DNA from 3 places in the Clostridium zhoujianii genome. Region 1 is predicted to be linked to each of the others. Evidence: riboswitches for the same ligand, from Rfam matches in the RefSeq annotation. Region 1 holds a riboswitch; each other region holds the start of a gene.
The links. Region 1 has a riboswitch for S-adenosylmethionine ahead of ACSYT2_RS15465 (O-acetylhomoserine aminocarboxypropyltransferase/cysteine synthase family protein). Riboswitches for the same ligand answer to the same signal wherever they lie in the genome.
Positions count from the first base shown of each region.

Region 2: another riboswitch for S-adenosylmethionine. It lies ahead of metF (methylenetetrahydrofolate reductase [NAD(P)H]); the one in region 1 lies ahead of ACSYT2_RS15465 (O-acetylhomoserine aminocarboxypropyltransferase/cysteine synthase family protein).
Region 3: another riboswitch for S-adenosylmethionine. It lies ahead of ACSYT2_RS00380 (methionine ABC transporter ATP-binding protein); the one in region 1 lies ahead of ACSYT2_RS15465 (O-acetylhomoserine aminocarboxypropyltransferase/cysteine synthase family protein).

Region 1 is NZ_JBPUTF010000003.1:134,907-145,556, forward strand. It holds gene ACSYT2_RS15430 (response regulator transcription factor) at 1-630, shown strand, start outside; gene ACSYT2_RS15435 (sensor histidine kinase) at 627-1,643, shown strand; gene ACSYT2_RS15440 (ABC transporter ATP-binding protein) at 1,866-2,636, shown strand; gene ACSYT2_RS15445 (ABC transporter permease) at 2,626-4,638, shown strand; gene ACSYT2_RS15450 (homoserine dehydrogenase) at 4,929-5,918, shown strand; gene ACSYT2_RS15455 (hypothetical protein) at 6,069-7,163, shown strand; gene ACSYT2_RS15460 (5-formyltetrahydrofolate cyclo-ligase) at 7,263-7,838, shown strand; SAM riboswitch class I at 7,868-7,978, shown strand; gene ACSYT2_RS15465 (O-acetylhomoserine aminocarboxypropyltransferase/cysteine synthase family protein) at 8,085-9,350, shown strand; gene thrS (threonine--tRNA ligase) at 9,418-10,650, opposite strand, start outside.
Region 2 is NZ_JBPUTF010000001.1:157,131-167,780, reverse strand. It holds gene ACSYT2_RS00845 (FprA family A-type flavoprotein) at 1-463, opposite strand, end outside; gene helD (RNA polymerase recycling motor HelD) at 583-2,871, opposite strand; gene ACSYT2_RS00835 (ECF transporter S component) at 3,052-3,579, opposite strand; gene ACSYT2_RS00830 (homocysteine S-methyltransferase family protein) at 3,727-4,605, opposite strand; gene ACSYT2_RS00825 (S-ribosylhomocysteine lyase) at 4,609-5,064, opposite strand; gene metF (methylenetetrahydrofolate reductase [NAD(P)H]) at 5,076-5,963, opposite strand; SAM riboswitch class I at 6,046-6,152, opposite strand; gene ACSYT2_RS00815 (MraY family glycosyltransferase) at 6,240-7,196, opposite strand; gene ACSYT2_RS00810 (V-type ATP synthase subunit D) at 7,407-8,048, opposite strand; gene ACSYT2_RS00805 (V-type ATP synthase subunit B) at 8,052-9,431, opposite strand; gene ACSYT2_RS00800 (V-type ATP synthase subunit A) at 9,424-10,650, opposite strand, start outside.
Region 3 is NZ_JBPUTF010000001.1:61,766-72,415, reverse strand. It holds gene ACSYT2_RS00395 (HD-GYP domain-containing protein) at 1-237, opposite strand, end outside; gene ACSYT2_RS00390 (MetQ/NlpA family ABC transporter substrate-binding protein) at 443-1,249, opposite strand; gene ACSYT2_RS00385 (methionine ABC transporter permease) at 1,269-1,907, opposite strand; gene ACSYT2_RS00380 (methionine ABC transporter ATP-binding protein) at 1,909-2,871, opposite strand; SAM riboswitch class I at 2,984-3,111, opposite strand; gene ACSYT2_RS00375 (GNAT family N-acetyltransferase) at 3,202-3,696, opposite strand; gene ACSYT2_RS00370 (DUF503 domain-containing protein) at 3,706-3,981, opposite strand; gene ACSYT2_RS00365 (MATE family efflux transporter) at 4,011-5,345, opposite strand; gene ACSYT2_RS00360 (SDR family NAD(P)-dependent oxidoreductase) at 5,428-6,171, opposite strand; gene ACSYT2_RS00355 (hypothetical protein) at 6,274-6,780, shown strand; gene ACSYT2_RS00350 (histidine kinase dimerization/phospho-acceptor domain-containing protein) at 6,894-9,176, opposite strand; gene ACSYT2_RS00345 (response regulator transcription factor) at 9,151-9,843, opposite strand; gene ACSYT2_RS00340 (hypothetical protein) at 10,001-10,243, opposite strand; gene ACSYT2_RS00335 (DUF2812 domain-containing protein) at 10,272-10,650, opposite strand, start outside.

The DNA.
Region 1 (10,650 bases):
ATAAGAGAAGAGCTTACAGAATTTCTATCTAAATATGGATATGAGGTAAAAGCGCCAACAGATTTTAATAATATTTTAGAAATTATAGAAGAAGAAAAACCTGATTTAATTTTGCTAGATATTAATCTTCCAGTATTTGATGGATACTATATATGCAGAGAAGTTAGAGCTAAATCAGAGATTCCTATAATAATTGTTACAAGTCGTGATAGTGAGATGGATGAGCTAATGAGTATGAATTTAGGTGCAGATGATTTTGTGACAAAGCCATATAATACTCAAATACTTTTAGCCAGAATAGCATCTGTTTTAAAGAGGAGCGCTAAAGTGACATCACAGGTATTAAGTCATAAAGGACTACAGCTTAATTTATCAAATGGATGTATTACTCATGAGGGGAACACATTAGAGCTAACTAAAAATGAGTTAAAAATACTAAATTATTTAATGATGAATAAAGGCAATATTGTACCAAGGGATGATTTAATGGAGTATCTGTGGTCTTCAGAATTCTATGCAGATGATAATACCCTATCTGTGAATATGACTAGGCTTAGGAAAAAGCTAGAGGAAGTAGGTATGGATAATCCTATAGAAACTAGGAGAGGGCTAGGGTACATAATGCAATGAGTCTAAAGGATTATTTAAAGGATAAAATGATTTTTTTATTGGTTAACTTTGTATTATCCTTAGGATTGGCTGTATTTTTTTTGTTTTTAAGAATTAAGGTTGAGTATATAGTACTAGTTGTAGTTGTATGGTTTACACCATTAATAGTACTATTATTATTACAGTATTTACAGAGGAAGAGTTATTATGATAATTTATATGAAACCATTGAATCTTTAGACAAAAAATATTTACTATCGGAAATTATTGAAGAAGCTAATTTTATAGATGGAAAAATAATTTATGATATTTTAAAAATTTCAGATAAAGAAATGCATGAACATGTAAAATATTATAAAAAACAACAGTCAGAATATAGAGAGTATATTGAAGCTTGGGTTCATGAAGTTAAAACTCCAATTGCATCAAGTAAATTAATAGTAGATAATAACAGAAATTCAGTTACAAAAAGTATAAAAGAAGAATTATTAAAAATTGAGGATTATGTTGAGGAAGTTTTATATTATTCTAGGAGTAATGATGCAAATAAAGACTATATAATAAAGGAATTTAATTTAGGAACTGTGGTTAAAAATATAGTTACTAAGAATTCCAAGGACTTTATCCACAGAAGAATTAAATTAAATCTACAGTCTGTGGACAATACTGTATATAGCGATAGTAAATGGGTAGAATTTATTATAAATCAAATATTAAGTAATGCAATAAAGTATTCTGACAAAGATGAAGCTGAAATAAAGATATTTTCTGAAAAAAGAGAAAATAATATTATTCTTTCAATAGAGGATAATGGCGTTGGTATAAATGAAAGAGATATAAAGAGAGTTTTTGATAAAGGTTTTACAGGTGAAAATGGAAGAAAATATGGTAGATCAACAGGTATGGGTCTTTATATATGTAGTAATCTTGGAAAAAAATTAGGTATAGGAATTGAAATAACCTCTAAAATAGGAGAGGGAACAAAGGTAGATATAATTTTTCCAATGAGCAAAGTAACTTTACTTGAAAATTAATACTTAAATTATAAAATGAAGCTACATATTAGCTTCATTTTTATTTCTTCATCTATAAAGAAATTATGGTATAAGGAAATAAAGATATCAAGAAACTCAAAAATTCAGCCTTTGAAGCTAATCTTTCAAAATTGTAACTTTCAAGTAATGTATATCTATACTAGAAATTTTAGGGAAAGGTTAAAATAAACTCATAATAAATAAACAGGAGGATTCTTAATTATGAAAGAAATACTTAAAGTAAGTGATATTGAAAAATATTATGGTAATAAGGGAAATGTAACTAAGGCTATAAATAACATTGGATTTATAGTTGAAGAGGGAGAATTTGTTGGAATAATGGGGCCATCAGGAAGTGGTAAAACAACTCTTTTAAATTGTATTTCTACAGTAGATAATGTGACAACAGGAAGTATACATATAAATGGCAAAGATATCACAAAGTTAAAATCTAAGGAAATTGAGAGGTTTAGGCGTGAGGAGCTAGGATTTATATTCCAAGATTTTAATCTACTTGATACGCTAACTGCTTATGAGAATATTGCGTTAGCTTTAACCATTCAAGAGGGTAAGAAAGTGAAAAATATAGAAGAGCGAGTAAAAGAAATTGCTAAGAAGTTAGAAATAGATACTGTGCTAAATAAATTTCCATATGAAATGTCAGGAGGACAAAAGCAGAGAGTGGCAGCAGCTAGAGCTATAGTTACAAAACCATCACTTATATTAGCAGATGAACCAACTGGTGCATTAGATTCTAAGTCATCAAGGTTATTACTAGACTCTTTTGAGAAGCTTAATGAAGATTTAAAAGCAACTATATTAATGGTTACTCATGATGCATTTACAGCAAGTTATGCTCATAGAATTCTATTTATAAAAGACGGAAAGATATTTAACGAATTAATAAGAGGAAAAGATTCAAGAAAGGACTTTTTCAATAAGATAATTGAGGTTGTAACCCTTCTTGGAGGTGACACTAATAATGTATTCTAAAATATCAGCAAGGAATGTAAAAAGAAGCTTTAAGGATTACACAATATATTTTTTAACATTGACCTTTGCAGTTTGTATTTTCTATGCATTTAACTCGATTTCATCACAAAATGCAATGGTTGAAGTATCTAAAAGCAAGATGGATATTATGAAGATGCTATCAGGAGTAATCTCAATGACTTCAGTATTAGTTTCCATAATATTAGGATTCTTAATTGTATATGCTAATAATTTTCTGATTAAGAGAAGAAAAAAAGAAATTGGATTATATATGACTTTAGGAATGAGCAGAAGAAAAATTTCATCTTTATTAATTAAAGAAACCTTCTTAATAGGATTAATTTCATTAGCTGTTGGATTAATAGCCGGGGTTGTAGTATCCCAAGGATTGTCCTTATTTACATCCAGATTATTTGAAGTAAATGTTAGTAAATATAATTTTATATTTTCCCCAGAAGCAGCAATGAAAACAGCTATTTATTTTGGACTAATATTTGTATTAGTAATGTTATTTAATACCTTTACTATATCAAAGTACAAATTAATAGATCTTTTAAGGGCAGGAAGAAAAAATGAAAGTATAAAAATTAAGAATATTAAGGTATCCTTTGGATTATTTTTAGTATCTTTAGTAACAATTGGAGGAGCATATTATATTATTTTAAATAATGGACTAGAGGGTGGATATGGGCCAATTAAAGTATCAGTTATATTGGGGGTAATTGGAACAGTATTATTCTTCTTATCTTTATCAGGATTTTTAATAAGCATACTTAGAAAAAATAATAGGTTCTATTTAAATAAATTAAACATGTTTGTGTTAAGACAAATCAATAGCAAGGTTAATACTACATATATTTCTATGGCTATAATATCTTTAATGTTATTTTTAACAATAACACTTTTAGCTACAGGTGTAAGTTTTAAGAATTCTCTTGAATCTGATTTAGAGAATTCAACTAAATTTGATGTAACCTTTTATTCTTTCACAGATAGTGGGGATGAAGGAATAAATCCTGAAAAAACCTTAACTAATATTGGTTTTGATTATAAAAATAAATTTAAAGATTATCTTAGTTTTAACTTATATAAAGGTGAAGATGGAATAAAACAATATTTATATAATTATGTAGATAATAAGATAAAGAAGAATTTAGACTCTTATGATCCGAAAATAGACTTTATATCAATATCAGATTTTAATAAACTAAGAGAAATGACAGGAGAAGAGAAGATTAATACGAAAAATAATGAAGTCATTTTAATTTCTAACTTCAACGGATATTATAAAGCTGTTGATAAATTTATAAAAGATAACAAAACAATGATGATTAGAGGTAAGAATTATAATATTAACAATAAAGATGTTATTCAGGATAACTTAGAAACTAGTGGTTTAAAGAATAAATTCTTAGTTGTTGTATTACCAGATGAAGATATTAAAGGACTAAGTGTGGGAACCTATTATCTAAATGCTAACTATAAAGATAATGATATTAATTTGGAGAATGAAATATATGATATATTTATAGGATTTACTAATGGAAAATATTCATATGATGATTATGGATTTATGCTTGGACAAACAAAAGCACAGGCTTATGACACAAGTGTAGGTATGTCTACAACAGTACTTTATATAGGAATATATTTAGGGATAATATTCCTGATATCAAGTGCGGCAATATTAGCATTGCAACAATTATCTGAAGCCAGTGATAATATTGAAAGATATGGTGTATTAAAGAAGATTGGTGTTTCATCCAAGATGATGAATGGAGCAATATTCTCTCAAATATTTATATATTTCATGATGCCACTAGGTTTATCAATAATACATTCTATTGTTGGTATAACTGTAGCTAGTAAAACAATATCTATGTTTGGAAATAATAATATATTAATTTCAGCTATGATTACAGCAGGGGTAATTGCAGCGGTTTATGGTGGATACTTTATTGCTACTTACTTTGGATACAAAAATATTATCAAAAATAGATAATATGTAGCAAGTGTACATAAAACTATTGATGGGTTTTATACTAGAACAAGGACACTCATATATCTTTTCAGGTCTACTAGCGCTTCGAGAGGTAGCCTTCAAAGAAATATGAGAGTCCTTGTTCTTATTTTATGAAAGATAGAAATACTTGCCGAAATCAAACTAGCTCAGGCGGAATCAATTCATTCAAGATATTTTTAGTTACATTACATTTATAGTTTAGCACGTCCTTTTAAGATATTATAAAAAGAGTATATTACTGGTATAATTAAGAAAAATGAGGTGATTTGATGAATATAGGATTAATAGGTTATGGTGGAGTAGGTAAGGAATTTATAAAGCTATTAAAAGAAAAGAATATAAATTGTAGGGTTAAATTTATAATTAAAAGTGATGGGGGCTTAAGAGATGATAATGGAATAGAGCTAGATGAAGTTATCATAAAAGAAAATAGTATAAAGAGTCATAAGATGTGGATTAAGGGATTGAATTTTATGGATGTAATTGATGAAGAATTAGACTTTTTAGTGGATTTGACTCCTACAAATAAAAGGACTGGAGAGCCGGCATTAACATATATAAAAGAAGGATTAAAAAGAGGTATCAATGTTGTTACAGGGAATAAGGGTCCTATCTTAATAGATTATCATGGACTAAAAAAACTTGCTGATGATAATGGGGTAGACCTTGGTATTGGCTGCACTACAGGAGGGGCGCTTCCAAGTATAAATGGAGGATTAATAGATTGTGCAGGAGCTGAAATTATCTCTATAGAAGGAATTTTAAATGGAACTACAAATTACATACTAAAAGAAATGGAGAAAAATAAAATATCCTATAAGGAGGCATTAAAAAAAGCACAAGATATAGGTATTGCGGAGACAGATCCAACCTTAGACGTTGAAGGATATGATACAGCTATAAAGATGATAATTTTAGCAAATGTATTAATGGGAAGTAATATTACTTTAGATGATGTAGAGCTAGAGGGAATTACTAAGGTATCATTAAATGATATCGGTAATGCAAGTAAAGAAGGAAAAAAAGTCAAATTATTAGGGCAGGTATATAGAGATAATGGAGAAGTTAAGATAAAGGTTGGTCCATCAAATATAGATGCAGAGCATTCATTATATTCTGTAGATAATAAGAATAAAGGAGTAACTTTTGAAAGCGATACACTAGGAAGAATAACTATAATTGGAGGAGCTTCTGGTACTAAAAATGCTGCAGCATCAATATTGAGAGACATAATAAATATAAATAAAAAAATTAAATAAAGATGAGTTTAAAATTAAAAGGACAATATATTTCTAAGTAATGTAAATTGAAATAAAAATTAACAAATACTCATTGTAAATATTACCATAATGGTATAAAATATAAAATATAGGTTATATGTGTAAAAGTAATCGCTTTGAGGTGGTAAAATGGTAGAAATGTTAAATAAGCTTGAGTTCATGCTTATGGGCTTGAGACAAATGAATGTAAACGCTGTATGTGCGTGGTTTCCTAAGATTGCTAAGGAAGATATAATTAAAGCTATAGAAGAATCTCCTAAGTTTAAGGTAGAAGGAAATGTAGTATCTTTAAAGAGTGAAACTGAATTATATGAAGAAGAACTTCAAAAAGATATATTAAAAGATCTAATGGGTGAAATGAATGAATCTTCAGATGATGACGATGATTTATCAGGATATGATGATGATTTAGAATTAGTAGAAGCTGTGGAGGAAAGTCCAATTAATTTAGATGATGAAGTTATATTGGTGGATATTCAAGAAGATCCTATAGTTGAGGAAATAGATAATGAGATAGTAGAAAGTCAATGGGTTGAGGCCAAAGAGGCAGCTGAAGAAGTAGCACCTATAGAAACAATCGAGACAAGCCATGTAGAAGAAGTAGTATCTAAGAGTAATGATGAATATTTTGACTATTATTACAATAATAATAGTAGCCAAACTAAGCAAGAGGTAAGTCAAAAATTAGAGGAAAAGGTTGTTGAGAAAGTGGTAGAGAAAGTTATTGAAATAACAGATGTTTCGAAGGTAAAAGGCTCAGATATACCATATGAAGATTTAATAAGGTTAATAGATGAATACAATGAAGAAGTAGAGAGTAAATTAAATTATGCCCTAGAAAACAAATTTGAAGTTAGAGTTAAAGCTATAAAGAGTTTCTATGAAAATAAGTATGTAGTAAAGGTTAAAGAAGAGAACATATTAGATACACAAGCTTGCATATTTGCATTAGTTCATAAGAAAAAGGGAATGGAGGTTGCATACTTAGTTGTTTGTGAATTATTAAATGAGGTAATTCTTAACTATATGCTTGACCACTATGATGATGAGGTTGTTTATTTCTGTCCAGTAGAAGGATCAGAAGTGAACTTTGAGGTTGGATTAAATGAATTCTATCTAAAGGATACATCAGTAATATTTGATAAGTTCTTAGAACATTATGTAGTGATAGAAGAATGTGATGTTAAGGTTAAGAATCTTGAGGTTATAATAGGTAGTAATTAAAGAGTGTATTAGATCTATAGCTTGCTATAGATCTTTTTTATTTTATACTATAATAAATAAAGAATATATAGATGGAGAATTTTTAGAGTGAGGTGCAAGATGGATAAGCAAAGTATTAGGAAGGCTATAATTAGTAAAAGGGATTCCATTGATACTAAAAGTAAGATGGCAATGGATAGTAGGATAAAAGATAAATTGAAAGAATCTATTTTCTATAAGAACAGTAGGAATATTTTTATCTATATAGGTTTTGGTAGTGAAATTGATACGGCTAAATATATAGAAGAATTCTTATTAGAAGGTAAAGAGATATTTGTTCCAAGAACAGATATGAAGAATAAAGTTATGGAAGCTGTTAAGATTAATTCATTGATGGAATTAACTGAGAGTAGCTATGGGATTTTAGAGCCAGATATAGAGGTAGAGGCAATAAATAAGAATGATATAGATTTAGTTATTTTACCTGGGGTAGCCTTTGATAAGTCTGGTGGAAGGATTGGATATGGAGGTGGATATTATGATAAGTATCTTGAAGGAATGAATTCAGATATAGTGAAGTTAGCTATAACATATGATTTTCAGGTCTTAGATGAGGTTCCTTTTGAAGAACATGATATAAAAGCTGATTATATTATAACTGAATGTAGAGATATTAATTTGTTGCATTATAACTAATTTGGTGTATAATTGAATTAATAAGTAATCTTTTATTAAGAATGGTGGAGGGACTGGCCCTATGAAACCTGGCAACAACTAGTATTCATTTGCTAGAACTGTGCTAAATCCTGCAGGATTTATTTCCTGGCAAATGAGAGATTAGGTATGACGTATATTGTTTCGGCGTTATAGCTATTTATCTCTTTATTAAAAGTAGATAAATAGCTTTATTTTTTTACATTAAATAATTAGGAGGGCTATATTATGAAAATTGAAACTAAATGCTTACATGAAGGATATCATCCAGGTAATGGGGAGCCGAGGGTACTACCAATATACCAAAGTACAACATACACATATGACTCAGCAGAGCACATAGGAAAGTTATTTGATTTAACAGCAGATGGTCATATGTATTCACGTATATCTAATCCAACAGTTGGGGCTGTTGAAGAAAAAATTTCTTCATTAGAAGGTGGAGTAGGTGCCCTTTGCACTACATCTGGACAAGCAGCCTTATTAATAGCTATATTAAATATTCTTGGTGCAGGAGACCATATAGTTAGTGCAGCAACAGTTTATGGTGGAACAATAAATTTATTTGCAGTAACTCTTAAGAAGCTTGGAATAGAATGCACATTTGTTGATCCAGAAGGATCAGAGGAAGAAATACAAAAGGCATTCAAGAAAAACACAAAAGCAGTATTTGGAGAAAGTATCGCAAATCCAGCAATATCTATACTTGATATAGAGAAGTTTGCAAAGATAGCACATAAGAATGATGTTCCTTTTATAATAGATAATACATTTGCGACACCAATTCTTTGTAGACCTATAGAGTTTGGTGCAGATATAATAATACATTCTACAACAAAATATATGGATGGACATGCAGTACAACTTGGTGGAGTGATTGTTGATAGTGGTAAATTTAATTGGGCTAATGGTAAATTCCCAGAGTTCACTGAGCCTGATGAATCCTATCATGGAGTAGTGTATACTGAGCAATTTGGAAGTGCTGCATATATTGCGAAGGCAAGGGTACAGCTTATGAGAGATTTAGGATGTTATCCATCAGCTCAAGATGCTTTCTTATTAAATTTAGGTTTAGAAACATTACCAGTAAGAATAGAAAAACATTGTAGAAATGCAGAAAAAGTAGCTGAATTCTTAAATGAATCAGATAAGATAGAATTTGTTAATTACCCAACACTTAAAAATAGTAATTATCACGATTTAGCTAATAAATATTTACCATTAGGTTGTAGTGGAGTAGTATCATTCTCCATTAAGGGTGGCCGTGAAGATGCAATAAGATTTATGGATGGACTAAAGTTAGCTTCAAATGCTGTCCATGTTGCAGATATTAGAACTTGCGTACTTCATCCAGCAAGCTCAACACATAGACAACTTACTGATAAGCAATTAGTTTCAGCTGGAATAACAGCTGGACTTGTAAGAATATCAGTGGGATTAGAGAACATTGAAGATATTATTGAAGATATTAAACAAGCATTAGATCAAGTTTAAAATAGTGGTTAAAATAAAGGGATAATATTCTGCATTGCAAAATATTATCCCTTTTATAGTTTTAATATTATCTTTCTTTATTTGCTATTTCAGTTAATAGTCTAGTTTCGAATTCTGCAAGTGATATGCTTCCTTCATCACCACTCTTTCTACTTCTTACTGAAACAGAATTTGTTTCTGCTTCCTTTTCACCTACTACTATGATATAAGGAGTTCTTTCTAATCTAGCTTCTCTTATCTTATATCCAATCTTTTCAGCTCTGTAGTCAGCTTCAACTCTTACACCCTTGTTTCTTAAAGACTTAACAACTAAATCAGCATAGTCATTGTACTTATCTGAAATTGGAAGAATCTTAGTTTGAACTGGTGCCATCCAAGTAGGGAATGCTCCAGCATACTTTTCAATTAAAGTAGCTATAGTTCTTTCATAACATCCAATTGATGATCTATGAATGATATAAGGAGTTTTCTTATTACCGTCTTTATCGATATAAGTCATGTTAAATCTATCTGCCAATGCAAAGTCAATTTGAACAGTGATTATTGTATCTTCCTTACCATGAACGTTTTTACATTGAATATCAAGCTTTGGACCATAGAAGGCAGCTTCACCAGCAGCTTCAACATATGGAATACCAATGTGATCTAAGATATTCTTCATTATTACTTGAGTTTCTTCCCAAGCTTTAGCATTGTTTATATACTTAACTTTATCAGTAGGATCCCACTTAGAGAATCTGTAAGATATATCTTCTGAGATTCCTAGAGTATCCATTACATAGTTAATTAAATCTACAACGCCCTTGAATTCTTCTTCAATTTGTTCAGGAGTAACTATAATATGACCTTCTGAAAGAGTGAATTGTCTAACTCTTGTAAGACCATGCATTTCTCCTGATGATTCATTTCTAAACAAAGTAGAAGTTTCAGCATATCTTATTGGAAGATCTCTGTAACTATGTTGTTCAGCATTATATATAGTGAATTGGAATGGACAAGTCATTGGTCTTAATGCAAGAACCTCATCATCCTTTTCTTCATCACCTAAAATAAACATACCATCTTTGTAGTGAGACCAGTGTCCTGAAACTTTATATAAGTCACTTTTAGCCATATATGGAGTCTTAGTTAATACATAGCCCCTTTTTTCTTCTTCATCTTCTATCCATCTTTGAAGAGTTTGGAATAACTTTGCACCCTTCGGCATGAATAGTGGAAGACCTTGACCTATATTTTCATTAGTTGTGAATATGCCTAATTCTCTACCTAACTTGTTATGGTCTCTCTTTTTAGCTTCCTC
Region 2 (10,650 bases), on a different contig from region 1:
TTTCTTTAACATAAGTGAACATTGTATCTGGCCAATGTAGATTTGGTGCCTTTATAAATTTAAGTGTATTTTTTCCAATTGATAATTCATCTTCTGCTACAAGTCCTTTAAAAGGCTTATTTAATATATTCTTTAAATAATTTATAGCAGCCTTTGTTCCTACAACAGTTGCATTTGGGTAATCCTCTAATAACATTTTTATAGACCCACTGTGGTCTAATTCTGTGTGCTGTACTACTACGTAGTCAACTGATTTTTCTCCTATTACGTCAATTAATCTCTCTTTAAATTCATCATAAAATCCATTCTTACATATATCCACAACAACTACTTTTTCATCATTAATTACATATGAATTATAAGTAGTCCCTCTTTTTGTTTCCATTATTATATCAAAAACTCTTAATTCAGGGTCTTTAACACCAATCCAATATATATTGTCTTTTAAATTTATAGCTGACATTATAACTACCTCCTGATAATGATTCTCTTTTAGCAACTATTACATATTATACTCCAATTTACTAATTGACACAAGAATAACAATATCTATATTATATAAACATTTTATTAATTTCTTATCTATATAGTATTATCTTTAATTAACGATGTAATTCTATCTTTTTTAATAACATATTCATAATGTAATGCTCTAGTTAATGATACATATAATAATCTTTTATCTAATAAATTTTCACCATATACTTCTTCGCTAGGGTTAAAAATTATAGTACAGTCAAATTCCAATCCCTTTGTTAAATATGATGGTATTATTACTAGTTCCTCTCCTAAAGACTTTTCTTTTCCTTTAATTAATCCAAAGTTATATTTACTTTTCTTTTTAAGTAACTTATATAACCCCAAAGCTTCCTCACTTGTTCTTGTTATTATTGCTAGGCTATTTTTCCCCTTTTCCTTTATCTTGTGAATAATATTATCTATAACTTTTGGATATTCATCCTCACTATTAACTTCTAAAATTTCTGGTTTATCCCCATGCCTTAATACCGGCTTAGCATTTTTAAGACCTAACTCTTGAGCCTTTAATGCTCCCTCTGCAAAATCAATTATTTCTACTGTTGATCTATAACTTTGAGTTAATTGAATGTAAGTTGCATCTCCTTTAAACAAACCTTCAGTTATATCTTCCCACTTTTTAATTCCCTTATAATAATAAATCCCTTGAGCTAAGTCCCCAACTAATGTTAATGAATTTCCCTTGGATAATTTATTTACAAGATATATCTGAAAAGGACTGTAATCCTGAACTTCATCTACTACAATATGCTGGAATTTTTCACTTTCCTCTATACCCTCAAGCAACACCCTAATATATAAGAGCGGGGCTAAATCATCTTCATCAATTATCTTATTTTCAAAATTCTTATTAAATTCTTCCTTCATATACTTTGCTAATTCTTCTGGAATTTTATCATCAGTAGCTATACTAAATAGTTCTTCATCATTAAAGAAGTTATAATATACATCCTTTGAATCTATTCCTCTCCAATTCTTAAAATATCCATTGAATTCTTTTTTCGAATTCTTTTTAATATTTTCTTTTATGGCATCTCTTTCTTCATAAACCTTAATAAGTTTCCCTCTTCTTTCATCACTATCACCAAGTTCATTCTTGATCTCTCTTATTTTCAAATCCCATTCTTTATCTATTTTAGCTAAAATAATCTCTATCTTTTCTTTTATTTTTAAATTTAAATATCTTTTTATTTCATCTTTTCTTTTATTTATAGGATATGACTTTAAGTCCTTTAAGTATAATCTTTTTATTTCCTTATTGCTAAATAATACTTGATTTCCAACCATAATATCTTTAATATCTAAGGCTCTACTTTCAACAAGTGCTATATACCTATCTATCATAACTTTATAAATAAGAGTACCCTTAATTTTACTTGAATTTACTATTAATTTTCTTTTTTCTTCCTCCTTTTCTTCCATTATCTCCTTAAGCTTCTCATCCTTATCGTATATCCTCCCTTTAGCTTTTATTTTAGATATAGCTAATTCTTCGAAGGTACTTTGCTTAACCTCCGCCGCTCCTAAACTTGGTAAAATATCCGAAATATAATCTAGGAATAATTCATTAGGTGCTAACACTAAAATCTCTTCTCCATTCATATTTTCTCTATACCTATATATTAAATACGCTAACCTATGAAGAGCTATTGTTGTCTTTCCAGATCCTGCCGATCCTTGAACTATTATTGGTAGATTTTTAGGCCATCTTATAATTTCATTTTGTTCTTTTTGAATAGTTGCAACAACTTCCTTTAATTTCTTTCCTCTATTTTCTTCAAGATTTACTTTTAAAAATTCATCAACTAATTCTTGGCCTTCTTCCCCATTTATCATTAATTCATTTATACCTTCATCAAATAACTCTTTTATGTCACCATCATTAAAAAGAAACTTTCTTTTAAGTTGAAGTTCTCCTTCAATAATTCCACCAGGTGATTTGTAATATGCCTCTCCACCAGTACCACTATAATAAAGGTCTGCTACAGGTGCTCTCCAGTCTACTACAACTTCATCTCCAGTTTCTGTACTACTAATTCCCTTTTTCCCAATATATAAACTTTCTCCTAGACCTCTATATTCTCTAAAATCCACTCTTCCAAAGTAAGGTGCATCTAAAGCTTCTTCATAATCACCTATATCCTTAGCTAATACTTCATATATCTTCTCTACATTTTCTTTTTCCTGGCTATAGCTACCTTTAGATTCTTTTCTTAGCTCTTTAACCTTACTCTCTATACTATTAATATTTTCTTCCTTATTCTTAAGTTCCTCTTTAATTAATTTTCTTTTCTTATGTAAAATTTCTCTTTCTTCTTTTAACTTTACTTCCATTTTATACCTCTATGTTTTCTTGATATCTTTCTATTATAAACTTAATATCATTTAATATAAAGGATTAGACAAATTAATCAATACTATATACAAGGTTTTATTTTTATATATTTTAAATAAAAAAAATAGATTCTTATATTCTTCTAGCCTATTAAACCAGAAAGATATAAGAATCTGTTTTTATGCTGCTTCTTTAAATTCACCAAAAGTATCATAAATATTATTTCTCTTAGCCTTTGCTACAGCTTTTGTTATTGCATAAGCAATTACACTGTCTATAAAGTGATGTATCATCCCACATATAAACATTACTACAAGTAGTTGATATAAATCAAATCCCACAAAAGGTATTACTACAATTGCCTCAGCTAGTCCATGTATTGGTGCTGTAATTATTGCTGCCTTCCTATAATTTCTACTCTTTAATATTATCTTAGCTCCAACATATCCTACTAGTATATGAGTAAGCGCCCTAAAGACAATTGGCATAGGCATTCCTGCAAATAAAAAACCAATTCCTGATCCTACTCCAACTACTATTGCAACCATTGGTGAAATAAGCATAGCCATGAACATAGGTACATGTGATGCTAGTGTTGCACTAAATGGTGGCAGATAAACCTTTAAAAATCCAAATTGAATTGGAATTATTATTGCTAATGCAGAAAGTAATGCTGCATAAATCATCTGTTTAGTTTTATTATTCATATTATAGCCCCCTTCTACTGTATATACACTAGTATATCATCTGCATTTCCGTATGTAAACCCAAAATAATATTTACATAACAAAAAAAAGCTAACATTTATTTTAAATGTTAGCTTCGGCTTATATTCATAAATTTGTAATTCACATCTATATAGTCTTTAATTTATTATTTTCAACTATTCTTCTAAGTTCTTTAATAAATTCTGGTGTAGTTCCACAGCAACCACCTATTATACTAACGCCTTCTCCAACTAATTCATTTGCCAAATAAGAAAACTCTTTAGCTGTTATCTCATAAATTGCTTTTCCTTTTGATAATGTTGGTATACCAGCATTAGGCTGAATTATAATTGGTAAATTAGTGACTGCTTTTATCCTCTTAACCATAGGCAGTAGATACTCTTTACCATAAACGCAGTTTATACCTATTGCATCTGCACCTAGTTCCCCTAGTTCTTTTGCCATCCTTTCAGGTGTATCTCCTGCCAAAGTATTTCCAGTTTTATCAAAATGCATCGTACAAAACACAGGTAACTTTGTGTTTTCTTTTGCTGCCTTTAAAGCTACTTTTGCTTCATTAAGGTCCGTCATTGTTTCTATAAGTATTAAACCTGCTCCTGATTTTTCTCCTTGAATAACTTGCCTCTTAAATATTTCGTATGCTCTATAAATACTTAAATTCCCCTTCGGTTCTAATAACTCCCTTATAGGCCCAATATCAAGAGCTATATGAATACTCCTATGGCCTATTGCATCCTTAGCAATATTTAAAGCTGTATCAATTATTTCTTCTACGCTGTATCCTATATCCTTAATATTTAATTCATTTGCTCCAAAAGTATTAGTGGTTATTACCATAGCACCACTTTTTATATACTCTTCATGAATTTCCCTAATGATATGAGGTTTTTCTATATTAAATCTTTCTAAACCTTCACTCCAACTTAATCCATTCTTAAGTAGCATTGTCCCCATAGCCCCATCGAAAATGAGTATATTATCTTTTGTAAATTCTATATCATTCATAAATTATTCTCCAAATATATTTAAAGAAAATCCTCTATCTAATGCTTCTTTAGCATATTCCTTAGCACCAAATAAAGATAAGTCTCTATAGTTTCCACATTGTATCTCATTTGCTGCTGGTATTTCGGTTGCCTTTAAAACCTCTGCTAAAGCCTCCTCTAAGGCCTCCTTTATTTCAGAAGGATCCCTATCTCCCCATATACTTAAATAGAATCCTGTTCTACATCCCATTGGTGATAAGTCTATTATCCCTTCTAGGCTATCTCTTAATGTATGAGCTAGTAAATGTTCTAATCCATGCATTGCTGCAGTACCAAATGCCTCTTTATTAGGTTGAAGAAATCTTATATCAAATTTAGTTACTTGATCTCCATTTTTTCCATCTAATAAACAACATTTTCTTATATATGGCGCCTTTACTTTTCTATGATCTAATTCAAAACTTTCTACTTTTTCCATCATAACTCCTCCTAAACTAGTTCAATTTTATTTACTGAGGTAATAATACTCTCAATACTTCCACTTATCTTTCTTGCTAAATATGGATTATTCATTACATATAAATGTATTCCATCAACTCCTGTTGAAATAAGGTCAACTATTTGCTCTACTGCGTAAGCTATTCCTGCATCTCTTAGTGCCTCTGGATTATGTTCGTATCTTTCCATTATTCTCTTAAATTTCTCTGGAAGGGATGCTCCACTTAATGCCACCATTCTCTCTATTTGCTTTTTATTAGTTACTGGCATAATACCTGCTTCAATTGGTGCTTTAATATTTGCAGCACAAACCTTATCTTGAAAATCATAGTATAAATTGTTATCGAAAAATAGCTGAGATATGAAATAAGATGCCCCTGCTTCTTCTTTCCTCTTCATATTTTCGATTTCTGCCACCAATCCTTTAACTTCAGTATGCCCTTCTGGATAGCAAGCTGCTGCTATATTGAAATTCCCCTTACTTTGTATATACTTGATTAAATCAGTTGCATAATTAAGGTCACCTTTGATTCCACCTCCAAGAGGTAAATCTCCTCTTAATGCAAGGATATTTTGAATATTATTTGCTTCTAATTCCTTCAAATAATACTTTATCTCTTCTTTAGTTGAGCTAATACATGTTAAATGTGCTACTGCCTCAATCCCATATTTGTTTTTTACTAAAGATGATAATTCTGTAGTCTTATTATCCCTAATGCTACCACCAGCCCCATAAGTAACACTTATATAATCTGGACTTAATCCTTTTAATTCATCTAAGGTATTGTATATTGTTTCAATTGATGATGTTGCCTTTGGTGGAAATATTTCAAAGGAAAATACCACTTTCTTTTCTTGGAATAAATTCTTTATATTCATTTCTTTTGCCCCCTCTTTGCAATAAAAAAATGCCTAAAGGGTTATCCTCTAGGCATAATAAAATACTACGCTATAAAAATTCCCCTTATCTTTCAGCTTCTGCTGCAGGATTTAGCACCATGTATAATTATGACATATACCGGTTGCTGGGTTTCATAGGGCCAGTCCCTCCACCTCTCTAGATAAGAACTATTCATTTTTGTATATTATACCCTTTATTACTTAATTTGTAAAGGGGGTTTTTTCTAAATAAAAAGAAGACCTTGAAAGATCTCCTTAATGTTTAATTAATAATAATAGAATTGAGATTATACTACAAACTAAACTTATAACTACGATATAATTAACTATTTGCTTCGTAGTTAATCCTTTTTCTTCTAATCTATAATGCATTTGACTTCTATCTGCTTGATATACCGGTTTACCTTCACTAAATCTTTTAAATATAACAAATATATTATCAAATATAGGTACTGCTAAGGCTAATATAGGTATAAATAGACTCATTACTGTTGCTTGTTTAAAAGCACCATCTATAGCAATTATACTTAATAAAAATCCAATTAAATTTGCCCCTGAATCTCCCATAAAGACTTTAGCCGGGTATCTATTGTACATTAAAAATCCAAATATAGCTGCACCTAATATTAATGCAGTTGTTGCAGACTCAGTTTGCCCAAGGATAACTGCTGCAAAGAAAAATGTTACTGCTGATACAACTGAAATACCTCCAGCTAAACCATCCATTCCATCGGACCAATTAATAACTGTTGTAACACCAAATATCCATGTTATAGTTAATATAAACTGTAACTCTGGAGGTAAATTTATATATTCACCATTTACAAAAGGATTTGCAAATCCCCCAAAAACTATCCCTGATCTATATACTAATATTGCTGCAAATATTTGAACTATTAATCTTGGATATATAGGAAATTCTTTTCCTACTGCCTTATAATGATCATCAATTAGCCCTATTATCAATATTAAGGTAGATGCTATAAAAATCCAAAATTGCTCTGTTTTATTATCATGAACTAATAAAAAATACATGAGGAAGAATCCAATATATATTCCTACTCCACCGCAAAGGGGAATGGGCCCTCTATGCTTCTTTCTTTCAGTAGGCTTATCAGTGAAACCAATTTTCTTTGCTAACTTCATTAACTGTGGTGTAATTATGTAAACAATCAAAAAAGTTACTCCTAATGCTAATATGTAATTCCTCATAAACTCTACTCCTTAAATATTTTATGTCTAAACTATTCTAGCTTTAAGCATATTTTTTTACGCTTATAATTTGAATTATACTATTATCGACTTTTTTAATCAATTACAAAAATATTAAATTTGAATTATCTGCCTTTATTTCCACCATACTTTAAAGATATTTAACTTATATACAAGAAAAGCTTCCCAAATATTAGGGAAGCTTTTCTACTATCCTCTCTGCTCTATCATACTCTTAACTTTCATTAATCTAGTAATAGCAGATCTTTCATTTTCATCAAGTTTCATTCTTATATACTTAATAGTTTCTTGAAGTTGAGGAATTGTCATATATTCAAGAGCATTAACTCTTCTTCTAGTCTTTTCAATTTCATCAGCCATAAGTTGACATGACTTTTCTACTTCTGCAAGTTCAAGTAACTTTGGAAGTATCCCATAAAGCTTTGATATTGCATCATCAAGTTCTGAAGAAGTATTTGCAAATCCATAAGGGAAAATACTTCCCTCATCCCCCTCAAGTTCTCTCTTGAAGTTCATTACAGGAACGGATACACTCATAACATTCTTTTCGCCTACTTCAACTGAAATATGCTCCTTTGGATAAGCTATAGCCTCCTCTAGGAATTCAGAACTCATTACTGCTCTAGCCATAACGAAATCCTTTAAAGAACCTTCTAGTTGTCCTTCAACTTCTTTTCTTAGAGTATTGTTATATTTAACAAGATTAATGAATTGTCTCATTAACTCATCTTGCTTATCTTTTAAAAGTTTATGACTTCTTGTAGATGTAGCTAATCTTTTCTTCAGCTTAGAAAGTTCCATTCTTGTAGGATTGACATTTAACCTTGCCATAGTTTACTCCTCTTCTCTTGGCATATACTTTTCAAGATACTCATCTCTAATTCTCTTAAGCTCATTTCTAGGAATCATCTTTAATAACTTCCATCCTAAGTTTAGAGTCTCTTCGATAGTTCTATTTGTAGTAAAGCCTTGTGAAACATATTCCGCTTCAAATGCTTCTGCAAACTTAGCAAGCTTCTTATCAGTATCTGATAAAGCTGATTCACCAAGGATTGCTGATAATTCCTTTGCTTGCTTACCTTGAGCATATGCAGAAAATAATTGATTCATTGTATCTGCATGATCTTCTCTAGTCTTTCCTTTTCCAATACCTTTATCCTTAAGTCTTGAAAGTGAAGGTAGAACGTCTATTGGTGGCATTATACCTTTCTTATATAATTCTCTTGAAAGAATTATTTGACCTTCAGTGATATATCCAGTTAAATCTGGAATTGGATGAGTCTTATCCTCTTCAGGCATTGTTAACATAGGAATTTGAGTAATGGAACCTTCTTTTCCTCTTAATCTTCCTGCTCTTTCATATAATGTAGAAAGGTCAGTATATAGGTAACCAGGATATCCTCTTCTTCCTGGAACTTCTTTTCTAGCTGCTGATATTTCTCTTAATGCTTCTGCATAATTTGTAATATCAGTCATAATAACAAGAACTTGCATTCCTTTTTCATAAGCTAAAAACTCAGCTGTAGTTAGTGCCATTCTTGGAGTAGCTATTCTTTCAATTGCTGGGTCTGATGCAAGGTTCATAAATAGAACTGATCTATCTATAGCTCCTGTTGCCTTAAACTCATCTACGAAGAATTGTGCTTCTTCAAATGTGATACCTATAGCAGCAAATACTATAGCAAACTTAGAGTCTGAATTAAGAACTCTCGCTTGTCTTGCGATTTGTGCTGCAAGCTCCTTATGTGGAAGCCCTGATGCAGAGAACACAGGTAACTTTTGTCCTCTAACTAGTGTATTAAGTCCATCTATAGCAGAGATACCAGTTTGAATAAATTCTGATGGGAAATCTCTTGCCATTGGATTAATAGCTTCACCATTTATATCTAATCTTTGTTCAGGTATTATGTTTGGACCATCGTCATTAGGTCTTCCCATACCATCAAATACTCTACCTAACATATCTTCAGATACACCTATTTCAAGTGGTCTACCTAAGAACTTAGCCTTAGTTCCCTTTAGATTAATACCTGAAGAACCTTCGAAAACTTGCACCATGGCTTTAGTTCCATTAACTTCTAGAACTTTACCTCTTCTTTTTTCTCCAGTTTGAAGTTCTATTTCAACTAGTTCGTCGTACTTAACGCCTTCAACACCTTCAACAACCATCAAAGGTCCAACAACTTCAGTAACTGTTCTGTATTCCTTAAGCATCTTGTACCCCTCCTTCGTTGATTAATTCATTAATTGCAGCCTTTAAGTCAGCACTAGTTTCATCAATCTTAACTAAATCATCTTCGTGAACATACTTACTTCTTGCAATTCTATCTCTTATTTCTCCAAGGCCTAAAATCTTATTTAAGTAAACTCCAGCAGCAAGTGCTTTTTCAGACTCTCTCTTAAAATCAATTATAAGCTTTAACATCTTATATTGCTTGTCAAGTGAAGTATATGTATCAACTTCATGGAAACCATTTTGTTGTAGATAATCTTCTCTTATTGACTTAGCAACTTCTAGCTTTAATCTATCCTTTTCAGATAATGCATCTATACCAACAAGTCTTACGATTTCTTGTAAGTTAGCTTCATCTTGAAGTAAAGCCATACATTCTTTTCTTAATTCTGACCAATCGCCAGCAACATTTTGGTCCATCCAATTATCTACGCTTTCAGCATATAATGAATATGAATTTAACCAATGAATTGATGGGAAATGTCTTTGATAAGCAAGTTGTGCATCAAGTCCCCAGAATACTTTAACAATTCTAAGTGTAGATTGTGTAACTGGTTCTGAGATATCTCCTCCTGGAGGCGATACAGCTCCGATTGCAGTAATTGCTCCTTCTCTTCCATCATTACCTAGACATTTAACTTTACCAGCTCTTTCATAGTAGTCAGCAAGTCTTGATCCTAGGTAAGCTGGGTAACCTTCGTCACCAGGCATTTCTTCAAGTCTACCAGACATTTCTCTAAGAGCCTCTGCCCATCTTGAAGTTGAGTCAGCCATTATCGATACTGAATAACCCATATCTCTAAAGTACTCAGCAATTGTTATACCTGTGTATATAGATGCTTCTCTAGCTGCAACAGGCATATTTGAAGTATTTGCTATAAGTACTGTTCTCTTCATTAAGCTTTCCCCAGTTTTAGGGTCTAAAAGTTCTGGGAACTCATTTAAAACGTCAGTCATTTCATTTCCACGTTCTCCACAACCAACATAAACAACTATTTCAGCATCTCCCCATTTAGCAATCTGATGTTGAACAACAGTCTTACCTGCTCCGAAAGGACCTGGTACTGCTGCTGCTCCACCCTTTGCAACTGGGAAGAACGTATCTATAACTCTTTGTCCTGTAGTCATAGGAGCTGCTGGATTAATCTTTGATGCATATGGTCTACCTTTTCTTACAGGCCACTTTTGCATTAAAGTAAG
Region 3 (10,650 bases), on a different contig from region 1:
TTCCTTAACTGCCGATATAGACTTTTCTCTAAGTTCTGGCCTTATAACTTCACTAATTTCTTCATTACTATACTCATCATCAATATAAATAGATTCTATACCTAAAAGTTGAATTTTCTTAATAATAGATTCAGTTAATCTTGTACCCTCTTTTAATAACACTCTACCACTATTATCATTTATAGTCTTTCCTAAACAGGATTCTTCACGAACGCATTCTATAGGTATTAATCTCATATTACCTCTCCTCTTCTGCTAACTTTCACTATATAATCTTAATTTTACCATAACAATATGATTTTCCCAATATTTATATAAAAACTTTTAATCAAACAACAAATATATTGTCTTTTTATAGGTTTATATAGTAATAAAAAAACTTATATGGATTATTTCCTAGGAAATAATCCATATAAGTTTCATTAATTATTATATTGTTTTATTAGAATACCGCTATTACAGTACCATGATATTTTTCTTCAATAAACTTCTTAGCTTCGTCTGAAGTTAGTGCCTTCTTAAGAACCTTAGTCTTTTCAGAATCTAAGTTTTCTTTCTTAACAGCTAAGATATTTCTTGCTTGCTTTAACTTCTCATCATTCTTATCTTCAACATAAATCCCATCTTTTGTTGCATCTAAATCAGCTTGTAATGCATAGTTACCATTTATAACTGCTCCATCAACCTCTTCTAATGTTCTAGGAAGTTGCGCTGCATCTAATTCTTTAAACTTTAAATTCTTCTTGTTTTCAGTTATATCTATAGGAGTTATTGTATCTCCATCCTTAACTTTAATTAATCCTGCACTTTGAAGTAATTGTAAAGCTCTAGCTTCATTAGATGGATCATTTGGAATAGCTATTGTAGCTCCATCTTTTAAATCTTCTAAACTCTTTATAGACTTAGAGTATAAAGCCATTGGTTCTATATGAATCTCTGCTGCATTTACAAGATCATATCCTTTTGATTCATTAGCTTGATTTAAAAATGCAATATGTTGGAAGTAGTTTGCATCTAACTCTCCATCATTAACTGCTGTATCTTGTATTAAATACTCATCATATACTTTAATATCTAAAGTATATCCTTCTGCTTCAACTAATGGTTGAATTGCTTTTACTATTTCTTCATGAGGCACTGCTGATACCCCAATTTTTATTGTTTTGTCATCTTTAGATCCACCACACCCTACTAAACCTAAAGCTAATACTCCTGCTAATGCTATTGTTAATAATTTTGTTTTTTTCATTTTAAATTCCCCCTTTTATTTACTTTGATAGTTTTTTATAAAAATAATTTCCTAAACTTTGTAGTCCTTGAACAATAATAATTAATACTATAACTGTTGCAACCATAACATCTGTTTGGAATCTTTGATATCCATATCTTATTGCTAGAGATCCTAGACCCCCGCCCCCCATTGTACCTGCCATAGCTGAATATCCAATCAAACTAATAATTGTAAGTATAATTCCTGCTAATATTGATGGTACTGCTTCTTTCAGCATTACTTTAAATATTATTTGACTATCTGATGCCCCAAATGATTTAGCTGCTTCTATAACTCCTGGATCTACTTCTTTTAAAGCAGATTCTATAACCCTAGCTACAAATGGTGCAGCTGCTATTGTAAGTGGTACTATTGTAGCTATTTCTCCTATTGATGTACCTACTATTAATCTTGTAAATGGTATTATTGCAACCATTAGGATTAGAAATGGAAAGCTTCTAAGTGTATTTACTATAAAATCTAAGACTTTATAAATTCCTTTATTTGGTTTTAATCCATTTTCATCTGTTACTGTAAGAATTATTGCTAAAATAAATCCTATTATTACAGCAAATATTGTTGATGGTATAACCATAATCATTGTTTCTTTTATAGCTGGTGCTAATAATTCCCACATACTAGATTACCTCCCATTCTATATTTTTACTTTCTAGATAACTAAATACTATATCCTTGTCCTTTTCTTCTACATTAATAACTAAGCTTCCAAGAACATTATCTCTGAACTTCTCAAGTTTCCCCCAAACTATTGAGAAGTCAACATTTGCCTCTCTAGCCATTCTTGTAATCAGTGCATTCTCTGAACAATCTGCAGGGAAGAATATTCTTATATTAATTCCATCAACAGGTAGTGTAGTATCTTCCTCTTCCCCTAAGAACTTCTTAAGTGGTGCTCCTGGTTTTAGGAATAGCTCTTCAGCCCTTCCTTCTGCTTTAATTATGCCCCCATCAATTAAAGCAACTTTTTCACATACATCTTTTATAACTTCCATTTGGTGAGTTACCATAACTACTGTTATTCCTAACTCTTTATTAATTTTAGATATTAAAGCTAAGATATCTTTTGTTATCTTAGGATCTAAAGCTGATGTAGCTTCATCACACAAAAGTACCTTTGGCTCTAATGCTAAAGCCCTAGCAATTGCCACTCTTTGCTTTTGCCCCCCGCTTAGAGATGACGGCTTGCTATTTACTTTATCTTCTAACCCAACTAACTTTAAAAGTTCTTTCACCTTTTTATCTATTTCTATTCTAGAATATCCCCAAACTTCCAGTGGAAGAGCAACATTTTGATATACTGTCTTTCTTTTAAGTAAATTAAAGTTTTGGAATATCATACCTAAATCTTTTCTGAATTCTCTAAGCTCTTTAGCCCCTAGCTCTGAGACTTCCTTTCCCATGACTTTTAATTGCCCCTCGTCATAAGATTCTAATCCATTTATGCATCTTAACAATGTAGACTTTCCAGCCCCACTGTGTCCGATTATACCGTAAATTTCCCCTTCATTTATGCTTATTGCTATGTCCTTTAAAACTTCTGTTCCCCCAAAACTTTTACTTAAACCTTTGATTTCTATCATTTTACGTCCCCCTCCTTCTGTTAGTTTTAATAATGTCTTTTCTAATTTTGAATAAAAATAAATGCACTAGAGAATAAATCTCTAGTGCATGAAATCACTAATCTAATCTATTCTCTTATCTACCAGCAATTCTAAAAAATCACTGCAGGAATTAGCACCGTTATTATGAATTGGTAAATGAACCATCATATCGGTTGCTGGGTTTCATAGGGCCAGTCCCTCCACCACTCTGGATAAGATATTAATCTTTTATTTTGTTTTTTATTAAGCAATTGCTTCTTGTTTAATAATATATTACCTTCTATTGGATTTGTCAATACTTTTTCAAAATTATTCTAATATTTTTTGTATAGCATAAAACTTTCCCTCTTTACCTTCAAGACAAATTTCGTCAATAAACTTATATCCCATACTTCTGTAAAGGCTTTGAGCCCCCTTATTTCCTGTATTAGTATCTAACTTAATTGACATAATATTATTTGATCTAGCATAGAATTCAACTTCCTCTAATAATTTTTTCCCCATACCTTTTCTAGCATATTCAGGATTAATAAAAAGTCTATGTATTACTAAGTTTCTTTCTCGCTTTTCCCATTTAACCTTTTTATAGTTAATATCTTCTTCATCATTTAATACTACTATTCCTATAATATCTTCCTTACCTAGGATAAATAGCTCAGATTTTTCTATATCTTTTTTAAATACTTCTTTATTTGGATAGTCTTCTGTCCAATTAATCCCACTATCTTTATAAAATTCTATAGCTTTATTTTTTATTGCAACTATATAATCTAAATCTTCTAATCTACCTTGCCTTAGCCCCATTATTCCCTCCTAATTGTAATCCAAAACCTCATCAAAAATATCTATAATCTCTCCATCACAATTATTTTCAATAAAATCAATTATCTTTTCCTTTGTGGAATCTGCTATAGCATCACTTCCACAAACTCCTGTTATTCCTATTCCTATAATCTTATGATTATCCTGCTCAGAGGTTTCTCCAACTGATAAATTAAATTTATTCTTAAGTCTTTGAGTGATACTTCTTACAATCATTCTCTTTTCCTTTAATGAATGTACAAAGCTAACACGTATGCTAATTTCCATTACCAATACCTTCACTATTAAATCACTCCTTATAATAACTCTCCTAATCCTATATATGATTTCTTCATCAGAGTTAATGCAACAACTAATGTTAAAACTTCACTAAATATCATTGTAGCCCATACACCTGTATCCCCTATAAATCTAGGTAATAATATTATACCTAATGATATAAAGACTATTCCTCTTAACAAGGATACTATTGCAGAAGTTTTCGCATCTTCTAAAGCAGTAAAATAAGAGGATGCTAAAATATTTAATCCACTTACTAAAAAGGCTAAAGAGTATATCTTACATGCCCAAGCTGTAGTTTCTAGTAAATCTGGATCATTACTTACAAATAGTGATATAAGAGACTCTCCTCCAAAGAATAATCCTGCTGTACAAATAATACCAAGAAAAATCATAACCTTAAAAGCTAGTTTAATAAGATTTTTTATTCTATCTCCATTTTTAGCTCCATAGTTATAGCTTATAATAGGTGTTATTCCATTTGCAATACCTAAAAATACTGCTACAACCAATGCCGCTATATATTGAATAATTGAAAATGCTGAAACACCCATCTCACCAATTCTATTCATAAGTACTATATTAAATATAAAGGTTGTAAATGCAAAAGCTATTTCTGTTAAAGCTTCTGAGGAACCATTATAAAAGAATCTACCGATCTTCATAAAATCTACTTTACATTTAGTAAGCCTCAATATTGAATCCTTAGCTTCTATTCCATATAAAGCTAATAAAAAGGATATAAAGAAGGCTATTCCTGAAGCTAATGCTGCTCCTGCAACACCTAATCCCCACATTACCACAAATACATAATCTAAAATTATATTTAATACTGATCCCAAAACTGTACAAAACATTGAAAAACTTGGTCTTCCCATTGTCCTAATTCCTGCTGCAAGATAACTTCCACCTGTAAATGCAGGAACACATACACATAATATAACTAAGTATTCAATTACAGGTTTTATCAACTCTCCTGATGCTCCTAATGCTATGGATATTGGCATTCTGAAGATAAAAATTATAATTCCCATAATACTACTAACGGTCATTAAAGAATAAAATCCAAGACTAAAGCTCTTTCTTGCCTCCTCCTGTTTCCCAGCACCAAGCTCAATACTTGTTACAGTGTTACCACCAACAGATACCATTATTCCTAAAGCTAATGCTGTACTAAAAATGGGCATAGCTATATTTATTGCTGCAAGGCCTTGAGATCCTACTACCTGACCTACAAATATTCCGTCAATTACAATATAAATCGAGAAAATAATACTACTTATAACACTTGGTATAGCATATTTTAAAAATAACTTTGATATTTTTTCTTTTCCTAAATCCAATTTTTTCATTTGTTCACTTCCTTTACTTTTTCTATCCACAAAAAAATATTGGGCGTATTAAAACACCCAATATAACATATTTAATATTATATTACATAACAAGGCCCCCATCAACAGCTATTATACTACCTGTTACAAAGGATGATTCATCAGAAGCTAGGTATACATATGCACCTGCTAACTCCTCTGGTTTTCCTACCCTTGATAAAGGTGTCATTGCAGATAGACTATCTACAACTGAATCAGGTAAAGCCTCAACCATATCAGTAGCAGTAACTCCAGGGGCTACACAATTAACTCTTATTTTATATTTACCAAGTTCTTTTGCAAGGGACTTACTTAATCCATTTACTGCGAACTTTGATGTAGCATAACTACAACCACTCTTTGTTCCATAAGTACCAACCATAGATGAAGTATTTATTATACTGCCTCCATTGTCTTTCATTAACGGCACTACAGCTTTACACCATCTAAAAACTCCCATTAGGTTTACTTCCATAATATTACCAAATTCTTCTTCTGTCATTTCCAAGAAATTTGTCCCACTAGAAATACCTGCATTATTAATAAGTACATCTACCCTTCCAAAGGCTTCTCTTACTTTTACAACTGCTCCTTCTATTTCTTTAGTACTATGATTGTCAACACCTATTGCCAATATCTCACTATTCTTATGTTTTTCCTTTAAACCTGCTGCTGCCTTATCTGCATTCTTTTGATTAGATGCACATACAATAACCTTACCCCCTTCAGATAGTAAGGCATCTGCAACAGCATTGCCTATCCCCCTTGATGCTCCAGTCACTATTATGATCTTGTCTTTAAGTCTCATAAGTTTCTCTCCTTCTCATCAATTCTCTTTATATTTAGTAATAGACAATATTGATAGTTTTTATTACTATATATCTATAATATCATAATGAGGTGTATAAATATGTTAAATTCTTTAAATTATTTGACAGATTTTGAATTTAATGACAACGTTTCTGTTGCATTTAAAAATATTGTTGATGGCTTTAATTCTTTTCCTAATATCACTTTAGATTTCAAGGCTCTAAATTTTAATGAAGATAAAATTATCGACCTAATAAAGAATATTTATGATGAAAATGATGGAGAATGCTTTATAGATTTTTATATAAGCAAGCTTTCTCAAGAAGATAAAAACAATATTATAAACCTAGCAGGTGATAAGGATAAAGAACTCCTTAAATCCATAATAGAAAATAATACTCATACTGGGGTTTATTATAAACTACTTTCCAAAGACTTAATTCCATTACTTACTCGCCTAAACACTAGAGAGATTTTCTTTGTTACTTTTTATTTCACTAAAAAACCTATAACCATATGGGGAAACTACAATATGAAATTTCCTTGTTTCTTTGAAAATGATGAAGATATGAAGTTCTATTCCAATCTTTTTTATTATACAGCCTAGATTACATTTAAACCCGCATTATACCTGCATATTCTTATATTCTCAAGAATATAAGAATATGCAATAAGGAGAGATAATTTTTTATTTGAAAATTATCTCTCCTTAATATCTCTTTAATTCATATCTACTTTCTTCTTTAACATAACTATTGCCTTAAATAAATCTCCATCAATAACAATTTCAAACTCTCCACCTTGAAGCTCTACTAAACTTTTAGCTATTGCAAGACCAAGTCCATATCCTTCTGTAGATCTTGCTTCATCCCCTCTTTTAAACCTTTCTAAGATTTCCTCTTCATTAAAATTTAATTCATGCTGTGAAATATTTTTGAAAGTTATCTCCACACTTTCTTTCCTATCTACAACTTCAATATAAACTCTTGATCCCTTAAGAGAATACTTTAATATATTAGAAATTAAATTTTGGAATACCCTAAAGGCCTTTCTTCCATCTGCGTAAACAAATAGCTTTTCCTCTGGTAATCTTTTAATAAATTCTAATCCTGACCCTTCAATCTTATCCTCAAATTCTCCTATTGTTTGCCTAAGTAAAGCTACTGGATCAATATTTTCCATATTAAGCTCCATAGATCCTGAAGACGCCTTGGATACTTCAAACAAATCTTCTATTAATCCCTTTAACCTTAATGACTTTTCTTTAAGTACAGATATATACTTTTCTCTATCTTCTTCTGATACATTATCTTTACTCAGAAGGTCAACATAATTAATTATTGAGGTAAGTGGTGTTTTTAAATCATGAGAAACATTTGTTATTAATTCCCCCTTGGTTCTTTCACTACTTACAGCTTTATTTACAGCTTTATTTAATCCTGTTTCAATATTAGATAAATCATCCGCTATATCTTTAATTATGCCTATTCCATTTATATCAACCTTATTATTGTAATTCCCCTGTACTATACTTCCTGTAATATCCTTAATCAAGTTTATATTCTGTGCTAATCCTAATATAAATTTAAATATTGCGATAGTTAGTATTACTGAAACAATGAATAATATAATAACTATTTGAATTAAACCTAATAATATTGCTACTATTTCTCCTACAATCACCATTACATAAATAAATAATAATCCAACTGTAATGATTGTTTTTTCTGCTGTTGATCTAACTTTCCATATATCTTTTAATACACCTTTTAAATTATTTTTAAATTTTAATATATACTTAGTGAATTTATATAATACAGTCTTATTAACTACTTCATTAATTACCTTTTTCTTGTTTATTCCCTTAAGCAACTTGTAAATATCAGATAGAACTAAGTAACTTGCTATCACTAATATAATAACTGCTCCTAAAATAGATATAATTACAAACATATCATTATCTGTATTTTTATCTATAATCCACCTAAATTCATTAAGTATCACATAGAAGGATACCGCCATTAAAAGTATTACTGCCATTTTAAATTCCAAATAAAGTTTACTATATAGTTTAATAAATACATTCTCTTTCACATCTAGCTTTCTATTCTTGTATATACTTATGATTAAAGCTGTAGCAAGGACGAAGCATATAGCTAATATTATACTACCTATTTTATAAACCTTATCAGAAAATTCCTTATTAGATACTACATCATAAATAGTATCTCCTGGAACTAATGGTTCCTTTATCCTTATTAATTTAGCATATTCATTATATTCATTCCCATTGTATCTTAATACTCCCATCATAGTTTTAGAAGTATCACTTCTTAGATTTTTTTCATTATCAACCCAATTCATAACATAATATTTATATTTATCCTTGGTTTCTTCAATAAACTCTTCTGCAGACTCTACATTTACATTTGTTATAGCCTTATCTGGGTTAACATTCCCCAAAAAATACTCTACATTAACGTTATTACTTAATCTTTGTATATCTTGATCAACCTGTACCCTAAAATTATTAACAACCATTCTTCTTATTTGTTCATCAGACTTACCTAAATTTTTTTTTGCTTCATCTAATATTTTTTTTAAATTTATTAACTCATAATCATTATTAATATGCTGTTCTAATGGTATATTCTTATCATAATAATTGTTATTATAGTCATCCTTTATCTTATTTTCCCTTATCTCTATATTTGATTCTGTACTTTCAATATTTTCCTTGAGTAATCTCTTTTCTTCCTCAACTTGAGAGATTATTGAATCTTCCCTTAAAGTACCTTTTAAATCTTCTGCATACATTGTCAAATCATTTAATGTGCTATATATTTCATTTACATAATTGGATTTTACTGAATTACTAGTATCATGCTTATTACTGTTTGCATATGTTATTACTAGTATAAGTGGCAATATAACAATGATAAGTGACAACATCCAAAGTCTATTATTTATATATTTTTTATTGCTTTTCAATTTTGTATCCAATACCCCACACCACCTTTAAATATCTTGGTTCTTTTGGATTTATTTCTATCTTCTCTCTTATTCTCCTAATATGCACAGTAACTGTATCAACATTATAAGCTACCTCATTCCATACCCTTTCGTATATTTCTTCAATTGAAAATACTCTCCCTGGATTCTCCATAAGTAAAGTTAAAATCTTAAATTCTAGTGGAGTTAGCCTTGCTAGAATTCCATCTACTGTGACTTCTTTACTATCTTTATTTATCTCTAACCCTCCAATAGTAATTATTGATTTTTCCTTTTTTAGTGGAGAAAATCTTGTATACCTTCTTATCTGCGAGTTTACTCTAGCTATTAGTTCTAAAGGATTAAAAGGTTTTGTTACATAATCATCTGCCCCTACATTTAATCCAAGTATCTTATCAATATCCTCAGACTTAGCAGAAAGCATTATTATTGGTATTTCTTTTTCTTCTCTTATTTTCATTGTTGCCCTTGTTCCATCCATGTTAGGCATCATTATATCCATTATTACTAAATGTATTTCTTCATCTTTAATTATTTTTAATGCTTCTAAGCCATCAAATGCCTTGTAGACCTTATATCCTTCTGTAGTTAAATATATCTCAATTGCTTCTACTATAGCTTTATCGTCATCTACTACTAAAACGTTGTACCCCTTCATCTTATCCTCCAAAATCTTTAAAATTCTCTTTAATCTTAACATAATAGCTTTTATCCTTGATAGTAATAAATCCTTTGTGTATATAATAAAGGTTAATAATTACAAACAAAGGACTTTAATTCTTACGAAATTCGAAAGAATTAAAGTCCTTAAATTTTTATTCACTCTTTTCTAGTAATTCTTTTCTTTTTTTAACATATTGAATTATCTTGGTGGATAACATTATTACTACTGTTGCCTCAATAGATATTAATACAATAAGTACTAAATTTAATGCCGATCCACTTTTTAAAACAAATATCATTAAAAATATTAATACATTCAGTATAACTACATTAACCCCAGTAATAAGACATGTGGATTTTATAATTTTATCATAATATTCTATATCAGAATTCATAGTTATTTCCCCCTATATATTTAAAATTTTATTCGTATAATGTTTTCTCTTTAATTAGCTCATTCATATGATTTCTATATTTAAAGGCAGCACTATCTAAAAATAAATTCATAGGTAATAATACAAATGCCATTCCAGTACCAAAGCCGCTAAAAAAACTATTAATATTTGCACACTTTATAGCAATAAAAATACTTAATAAAAGGGTAATAAATGCGCCATATGCCAATCTAGTAGTAAATGACGTCATCTTTTGATAGTTCGCAACCTTTGAATCTATATCAGTAAATATCTCAAACTCTCCCTCTTTTGAATCTCGTCTAAGATATACCCATTTCCCAACTCTACTGACTATATCAATTCCAGAATCTTTTAATACCTCTGCATACTCTTCTTCTGTTTCATTA